2 linked regions of the Urbifossiella limnaea genome follow. The protein of the gene in region 2 binds, or shares a complex with, the protein of the main gene of each other region. Links are inferred from orthologs where the notes say so. Each region holds a gene or a part of one and is shown on either strand. Other genes may lie near its edges.

What was found. The genes of interacting proteins can lie anywhere in the genome.
Region 1: the proteins of ETAA1_RS02895 (region 2) and lpdA are in contact, whole or in part, in a crystal structure (PDB 1EBD), measured with the Geobacillus stearothermophilus proteins. The link is inferred for Urbifossiella limnaea from one-to-one orthologs. Residues at the interface, in WP_033016211.1 of Geobacillus stearothermophilus: Ile130, Ala131, Met132, Pro133, Arg136, Arg140, Glu141, Asn155, Arg157; in WP_049624544.1 of Geobacillus stearothermophilus: Pro340, Ser341, Asp344, Tyr345, Arg403, Asp406, Val408, Glu431, Ala432, Gly433, Asp438.

What each region holds. Positions count from the first base shown.
Region 1 is NZ_CP036273.1:1,248,204-1,252,010, reverse strand. The notes cover bases 1-2,935. They hold lpdA (dihydrolipoyl dehydrogenase), read right to left. Parts: upstream 2,213-2,935; coding sequence 788-2,212; downstream 1-787. Other genes in these bases: ETAA1_RS05005 (DUF4178 domain-containing protein), read left to right, coding at 2,700-2,935; speD (S-adenosylmethionine decarboxylase), read left to right, coding at 2,299-2,703; ETAA1_RS05020 (acyltransferase family protein), read left to right, coding at 1-780. Also shown: more of ETAA1_RS05005, read left to right, coding at 2,936-3,807. UniProt on the Escherichia coli protein: Lipoamide dehydrogenase is a component of the glycine cleavage system as well as of the alpha-ketoacid dehydrogenase complexes.
Region 2 is NZ_CP036273.1:668,312-672,927, reverse strand. Bases 887-3,757 are described here. They hold ETAA1_RS02895 (2-oxo acid dehydrogenase subunit E2), read left to right. Parts: upstream 887-1,431; coding sequence 1,432-3,084; downstream 3,085-3,757. Other genes in these bases: ETAA1_RS02890 (WD40 repeat domain-containing protein), read left to right, coding at 3,182-3,757; ETAA1_RS02900 (pyruvate dehydrogenase (acetyl-transferring), homodimeric type), read left to right, coding at 887-1,187. In the rest of the region: more of ETAA1_RS02900, read left to right, coding at 1-886; more of ETAA1_RS02890, read left to right, coding at 3,758-4,078; ETAA1_RS02885 (DUF4139 domain-containing protein), read right to left, coding at 4,085-4,616.

The DNA.
Region 1 (3,807 bases), 580 kb from region 2 along the record:
CCCGCCCCGAGCCCGTACCCGCCGGGGATGAACCCGACCGCCTGGTCGCTCTCGGACGAGGTGTTCTTCTACCTCTGCCTCCCCGCGTTCGTGTGGACCGCGGCGAAGCTGCCGGGCCTGCGGCGGCGCCGGCTGTGGGCGCTCGCCGGGGCGGCGTGGGCGGCGGAGTTCGGCCTGATGTACTGGCAGTGCTCGAACGTGAACCCGTGGACGCAGTACCTGATGGTCTGCCCGCTCGTGCGGCTGGCCGAATTCATCGTCGGCGTGGCGCTCGGTCTGGACTACGTCCGCAGCGGGGGCGACGCGCCGGCCGCGGGCCGGTGGCGGTGGACGGGGCTGGAACTGGCGGCGCTGGTGGCGGTCGGCGTGGCGGTGGGCTACTCGAACCGGCTGCCGCTACTGGTCCGGCTGGTCGGGTACTACACGCCGGCGTTCGCGCTGGTCGTAGCCGTGTTCGCCCGGCAGCGCGGCCACCTGTCGCGGCTCCTGGCCGGCCGGGTGCCGGTGTTCCTCGGCGAGTCGAGCTACAGCTTCTACCTCACGCACACGATCGTGTTCACGCAGCTCGACTCGTGGCTGCCGCTCGCCGAAGTCGGCGTGTTCGCGCAGGCCGGCGGCTTCCTGGCCGCGGCGCTCGTGGTGTCGATGGCCGTGTACCGACTGGTGGAAGTGCCGGCGCGGAACTGGCTCGTCGGCCTCGGCCGGCGGGCCGGGAAGCGGAATCTCCGCCCCCACCGTCCGGGCCGGGTGGTTCCGGCTGCGAAGCCAGTCGAAGTCTGACCGGCGGCTACTTCGCCGCCTTCCGCGGCCGGGCGACGTGCGTGGCGGCGCCGTAGGCCAGCTCGGCGCTCTCCATCACCGTCTCGCTCAGAGTCGGGTGCGGGTGGATGCTCTCCAGCACGTCCCGCGCGACGGCCCCCATCTCGACCGCCAGCACGCCCTCGGCGATCATCTCCCCCGCGCCCGCGCCGACGATGCCGACGCCGAGCACCCGCTTCCCCTCGGGATCCACCAGCATCTTGGTCAGCCCCTCGGTGCGGCCGATGCTCACGGCCCGACCGCTCGCCGCCCACGGGAACTTCAGCACCTCGTGCGGCACGCCCTGCGCCTCGGCGTCCTTCTGCGTCAGGCCAGCCCAGGCGATTTCCGGGTCGGTGAAGATCACCGCCGGGATGGCCCGCGGCCCCCACTCGGCCGGCTCCCCGAGCAGCACCTCGACCGCGACCCGCGCCTCGGCCGTGGCCTTGTGCGCCAGGCCGGGTTCGCCGGCGATGTCGCCGATGGCCTGGATGTTCGGCACGTTCGTCCGGCGCTGCTTATCGACCACGACGAACCCGCGCTCGTCCTGCTTCACGCCGGCCTTGTCGAGCCCGAGGTCGGCGAAGTTCGGCCGCCGGCCCACCGACACCAGCACGCGGTCGTAGGTGATCGAACCCGGCACGTCCTTCCCTTCGAGCGTGACGACGATGCCTTCGGGCTTCGCCTCCAGCTTCGCCACCTTCGTGTTGACGTAGATCGCCGCGAACTCGCCGCGCAGCTTCTTCTCCAGCGGCGCCACCAGGTCGCGGTCGGCGAGCGGCAGCAGCCCGTCGAGCGCCTCCACGACGGTGATCTTGGAGCCGAGCGCGGCGTAGACGCTGCCGATCTCCAGGCCGATGTAGCCGCCGCCGATGACGAGCATCGTCTTGGGCACGTCGGGCACGAGCAGCGCCGCGGTGCTGTCCATCACGCGCGGGTCGCCGAGCTGCCACGGCTTCGGCACCGTCGGCACCGACCCGGTGGCGATGATGCAGTTCTGGAACTTGATGGTCTGCGGCTGGTCGCCGGTCACCTGCACGGTGTTGGCGTCGATGAACGTGGCGTGCCCCCTCACGACCTCGACACCGCGGCCCTTGGTGAGCTGGCCGATGCCGCCGGTCAGCCTGCCGACGACCTTCTGCTGCACGAACTCCCGCAGCTTGTCGAGATCGACTTTCGGCTCGCCGAAGGTGAGGCCGCACTCGGCGACGTGCCGGGCCTCGCGGATGACCTTGGCGACGTGGAGCAGCGCCTTGGACGGGATGCAGCCGCGGTTCAGGCAGACGCCGCCGAGCCGCGGGTCTTCGTCCACGAGGACCACTTTCATCCCGTGGTCGGCGGCGTGGAGGGCGGCCGGGTAGCCGCCGGGGCCGCCGCCGATGACGAGGAGCTGGGCGTCGCGGGCGTCGGCCATCGGGTACTCTCCGGGTGGTGGGTCGCGCCCATTGTAGGCCCGGCCGGTTGACGCGGCCGGCGCGGGCGGGTATCGGTGATACGGCGGTGAACACGCCCCGTACCACGACCGAAATCACGACCCACCCGCCGGCCGGCGCCGAGTGGGTCGTGGAGGCGTTCGGCTGCGACCCCGACCGCCTCCGCACCACCGCCCTGCTCCGCCGCGTCTGCGAATCGCTGCTCGGCGAGCTGAAACTCACCCGCGTCGGCGAGCCGCTGTGGCACCAGTTCCCCGGGCCGGGCGGCGTCACCGGGCTGTACCTGCTGGCCGAGTCGCACCTGGCCTGCCACACGTTCCCCGAGCACGGGCTGGCCACGTTCAACCTGTACTGCTGCCGGCCGCGGCCGCGGTGGCCGTGGGAGGCACGCCTCGCCGACGCGCTGGGCGCCGCCCGGGTGCAGGTGCGCGAGGTACAGCGGGGCGTTCCCGACACGGAGGCCGGCCGATGAGCGTCCGGGTGCAGTGCCCGTCGTGCGGCGGGCCGGTCGTGTTCGCCGTCGGCGGCTCGATGGTCGCCGTGTGCCCGTACTGCCGCTCCGCCGTGGCCCGCGGCGACCGGGCCGTCGAAGACCTGGGTAAGGTCGCGGCGCTGGTGGACACCGGGGCCGTGCTCCGCGTCGGCATCGAGGGGAAGTACGACGGCCGCAAGTTCCAGCTCACCGGCCGGACGCAGCTGGCCCACCCCGCGGGCGGCGTCTGGGACGAGTGGTACGCCGCGTTCGCCGACGGCCGCTGGGGCTGGCTCTCCGAGGCGCAGGGCCGCTACTACCTGCTGTTCGAGCAACCCCCGTCCGCCGACCGACCGGTGCTTCAGGAGCTGGAAGCCGGCGCCGCCGTCGAGTTGCCCGAAGCGCAGGAACGGTTCGTCGTCGCGGAGACGGGCACGGCGACGGTGAACGGCGCGGAGGGCGAGCTGCCGTTCCGCCTGACGCCCGGCGAGTCGTACCGCTACGCCGACCTGTCGGCGGACGGCGGCGGGTTCGCCACGCTCGCCGGCCCGGCCGAGCCGCCGGCGCTGTTCCTCGGCCGGCAGGTGACGCTCGACGACCTCGGCGTGCGCGACTCCGCGCGGGCCACGCACGAGCTGCGCGAGGTGGCGGCCCGGCGGGCGAGCTGCCCGAACTGCGGCGGCGCGCTCGAACTCCGCGCCCCGGACAAGACCGAGCGCGTCGGCTGCCCGTACTGCGGCTCGCTGCTCGACGCCAGCGCCGGCGACCTGGCCGTCCTCAACGCTCTGAAGGAGCCGCCGTTCGCGCTGCGGATTCCGCTGGGGGCGACCGGCACACTGGGCGGGAAGGAGCGGACCGTGATCGGCGCATTCCGCCGCAGCGTCACGGTCGAGGGGAAGGACTACTTCTGGACCGAGTACCTGCTGTACCACCCGCGCGACGGCTTCGAGTGGCTCATCAACGGCGAAGGTCACTGGACGCACTCGGCGCCGCTGCCGCCGGGGGCGGTGACCGAGGGGAGTCACTCCGCGTCGGTAGACGGCCGGTGGTTCCGCAAGTTCCAGGCGGGGCAGGCGTCGGTCCGCGGCGTGATCGGCGAGTGCT
Region 2 (4,616 bases):
CCACGCTGGCGTGGGTCACCCTCATGCAGCAGGTGATGAAGGACGCCAACGTCGGCAAGCTGATCGTGCCGATCGTCCCCGACGAGGGGCAGACGTTCGGCATGCCGCCGATGTACAAGTCGTTCGGCATCTACAGCACCGTCGGCCAGGCGTACAACCCCGTCGATAAGGGCTCGCTGACGGAGTACCGCGAGAGCACGACCGGGCAGATCCTGCAGGAGGGGATCAACGAGGCCGGGGCGATGGCGAGCTTCGTCGCCGCCGGCACCGCGTACAGCACGCACGGCGTGAACACGATCCCGTTCTACATCTACTACTCGATGTTCGGCTTCCAGCGCGTCGGCGACCTGATCTGGGCCGCGGCCGACAGCCGCTGCCGCGGCTTCCTGATGGGTGCCACGGCCGGCCGCACCACGCTCAACGGCGAGGGGCTCCAGCACGAGGACGGCCACAGCCACCTGATGGCGATGACCGTGCCGACGTGCCGGGCGTACGACCCGGCGTTCGGGTACGAGCTGGCGGTGATCGTGGAGGACGGCATCAACGCGATGTACGTCCGCGGCGAGGAGTGCTTCTACTACCTCACCGTTTACAACGAGAGCTACGACATGCCGGCCATGCCCGAGGGCGTGCGCGACGGCATCATCCGGGGGCTGTACCCGTTCAAGACGGTGCGGCCCGACGGGGCCAAGCACGAGGTGCAGCTGCTCGGCAGCGGCGTGATCCTGAACGAGGCGCTGCGGGCGCAGGCGATCCTGGCCGAGAAGTACGGCGTCGCCAGCACCGTCTACAGCGCCACGAGCTATACGCAGCTGAAGCGCGACGCCGTGGCCTGCGAGCGGTTCAACCGCCTCCATCCGGACCAGCCGGTGAAGGAGCCGTACGTGCGGCAGGTGCTGGCGAAGACGGCCGGCCCAATCGTCGCCACGAGCGACTACATGCGGGCGCTGCCGGAGCTGGTGGGCCCGTACCTCGACGGCCGGCTGCTGGCGCTTGGCGCCGACGGGTTCGGCCGGAGCGAGACGCGCAAGGCGCTGCGGCGGTTCTTCGAGATCGACGCGGAGAACGTGGTGGTCGCGGCGCTGACGGCGCTGGCGAACCGCGGCGAGTGGGACCGCGCCGCGGTGAAGCAGGCGATCAGCGACCTGGGCCTGAACCCCGACCGCCCGGACCCGTGGACGGTGTAGACCGAACGGTTTTCAGGCCAACGGCCTGACAGCCCTCAGCCCAGGGCAACGCCCTGGGTACGAGGTACGAATCACCCCCAGCCTGAAGGGCTGGGAGCCGGCTCGCAGGCCTTCGGCCTGCACGACCCACCGCACACGCCACCCAGGGCGTTGCCCTGGGCTGAGGGCTGTCAGGCCGTTGGCCTGAAGACCGAAGCCGGACGAGCCCCGGTGCGACGACCCAACGACAGGAGCGGAGCGACGCATGGACTTCCGCCTGCCCAGCCTCGGCGAGGGCATCGACTCGGCGACCGTGACCGCCGTGCTGGTCAAGCCCGGCGACGCGGTCGCGGCCGGCCAGAGCGTCCTGTCCGTGGAGACGGACAAGGCGTCGATGGAGGTGGAAGCCGACGCCGCCGGCACCGTCGAGGCGGTGCTGGTGAAGCAGGGCGACAAGCTGGCCGTCGGGGCGCCGGTGTTCCGCCTGGCGGGCGCCGGCAACGCGCCGCCCGCCGCGGCACCTTCGCAGCCGCTTGCGGCCTCGCGGCCGGCACCCGCGCCGCCCGCCGCGAAGCCGCAAGCGGCAACGGCGCCCCCCGCTTCGACCGGCAGCTCCGAGTTCCGCCTGCCGAACCTGGGTGAAGGGATCGAGGCGGCAACCGTGACCGCCGTGCTCGTGAAGCCCGGCGACGTGGTGAAGCCGGGCACGCCGGTCGCGTCCGTCGAGACGGACAAGGCGTCGATGGAGGTGGAAGCCGACGCCGCCGGTACCGTCGAGGCGGTGCTGGTGAAGCAGGGCGACAAGGTGCCCGTCGGGGCGCCGATGCTGACGCTAACCGGCGGCGCGGCGCCGAGCGCGCCGAAAGCGTCCGCCCCGACCGCGGCGCCGGCCGCCGCGCCTTCGCAACAGCCCGCTCATGCGGGCCGCTCGCCCGAACCCGTTCCGCACGCCAACGGCACCGCCACCAAGAGCGCCGACGTCGTCCCCGCCGGCCCCGCGACGCGGCGGCTGGCCCGCGAGCTCGGCGTCGCGCTGGGCGAGCTGAAGGGCACCGGCCGCGGCGGCCGCGTCACCCTCGACGACATCAAGGGCTTCGTCCGCGACGAGCGCCAGAAGGTGAAGGCCGCCCCCGGCGGGGGTGGTGCCGGCAACCTGTCGGGCAAGACGGTCGCCGACAGCTTCACCACCCCGCCGCTGCCCGACTTCTCGAAGTACGGCGAGGTCGAGCGGAAGCCCGTCGCCAAGATCCGCGAGACGATCGCCAAGAACCTGACGGTCGCGTGGCGGACCATGCCGATGGTCACGCAGTTCGACCTGGCCGACATCACCGACCTGGAGGCCGGCCGCAAGCGGATCGTGGACGGGCTGCCGAAGGGGACGCCGAAGATCACGATGACCGTGCTGGCGATCAAGGCCGTCGTCGCGGCCCTGCGCGACTTCCCGACGTTCAACAGCAGCTACGACATGAACGCCGGCGAGGTGGTGCTGAAGAAGTACTTCCACGTCGGCATTGCCGTGGACACCGAGCGCGGGCTCGTCGTCCCCGTCGTGAAGGACGCCGACAAGAAGAGCGTCCGCGACATCGCGGCCGAGGTGGTGGCGCTGGCCGACAAGGCGCGGGCCGGCAAGCTCGGCCTCGACGACATGCGCGGCGGCACGTTCACCATCACGAACCTCGGCGGCGTCGGCGGCACGGCGTTCACGCCGATCGTGAACTACCCCGAGGTGGCGATCCTGGGCCTGTCGCGGTCGGCGCTGCAGCCGGTGGTGAAGGACGGCCAGATCGTGCCGCGGCTGATGATGCCGCTGAGCCTGACCTACGACCACCGCGTGGTGGACGGCGCCGACGGCGCCCGCTTCACGACGCGGCTGGTGCAGCTGTTCAGCGACCCGTTGCGGCTGCTGATGGACTCTTGAGGGGGACTGAGGGACACTGGGACCGAGGGACGGAGGGACAAGAGCCGACCGGTTCGTTCCGTCCCTGAGTCCCTGAGTCTCTGAGTCCCTAAGTCCCATGATCGTCCTCGACGCCGGCGCCCACGTAACGCAGGTCCGCTTCCTGCCAAACGGCCGCCTCCTCGTCGGCACCTGGGCCGCCGGTGACGCCGAACTCCTCATCCTGCCGCTCCCCTCCGGGCCGCGCGTCGTCATCCCGCTGTCGGTGCGGCAGGTGTGGGACGAGCCGAACCGCGTCGCGGTGTCGCCGGCCGGCGACCGGCTGTACACCACGTTCGGGGCGCTGCAAACCTTGTCGACGGCCGACGGCGCGGTGATCCCCGACGGGCCGAGCGGACCCGCGAGTCAGGTGATCATCTCGCCCGACGGGCAGCACCTCATTAGCACCTACCGGGAAACCAACGGCGACACCGAGCTGACGGGACACGCCGCCGACGGCCGGCGGGTCCGGCACGCGACGTATCCGCACCCGCAGTGGAAGGTTCTCGTGGGGTTCCTGGTCGGAGGCGACCGGTACGCCCTCGTCGGCAACAACGAGCTGCTCGTCGAGCGCCGCAACACCGGGCCGGGCGCCGAGCCGGTGCGGGCCCGCTACCCGAGCTACCACGTCAACCAGCCGCAGGTGTCGCCGGACGGCCGACACTTCGGCGTGATCGGCTACAGCAGCTTCTACCTCTACGACGCGGCCGCGCCGGGGAAGCCGCGGCAGATCAAGGGCGGGCAGTCGTTCGGGAACTTCGTCGGGTTCGCGTTCCACCCCGCGGGGCAGACGCTGGCGGTGATCCACGGCGGGCCGACGCTGGTGAAGCTCTACGACCTCGACACGCTGACGCTGCGCACGAAGCTGAACTGGAAGGTCGGGAAGCTGACGTGCGTCGGCTACAGCCCCGACGGGCAACTCGGCGCGGTCGGCACCGACGACGGCCGCGTCGTCGTGTGGGACGCGGACGAGTAGCGCGGGTCAGCCCACCGCCCCGTCGTAGTCCAGCGCCGCCAGCCGCGCCGCCAGCCGGGCGCGGGCCGCGTCGCGGTCGGCCGTCAGCCGCGCCTCCTCGGCCTTCAGCTCCTCCAGGCGGTCCTCCTGCCTGCCCAGCGTCCGCACGAACCGCTCCCGCAGCTCCTTCTCCGTCGCCCGGTCGCCGAGGCTGCCGAGGTTCTCGCGCAGCCGCTTCTGGTCCGCGGCAATCGCCGCGCGCTCCTGCGCCACCGCCGCCAGCTTCGCCTCGAACCCGGCCGCCTCCGCCCGCGCCGCCAGCACGTCGCGCAGCGCCGCCGTCGTCGGCTTGTCCAGCCACGCCGCGCTCACCCAGCCGCCGAGTTGCTCGTCGGTCACGTCGGCGAGGCCGAACGTCTGCCACACCGTCTGCTCCTGCTGCACCTCGAACTTGGTCGTGGAGTTGGCCGGCAGCGCCAGCTTGAACCGCCAGTGGTTCTCGGTCGTCTCGTGCGGCTTCAGCCCGCCGCCGAGCTTCCAGCGGCCGCCGTCGCGCGGG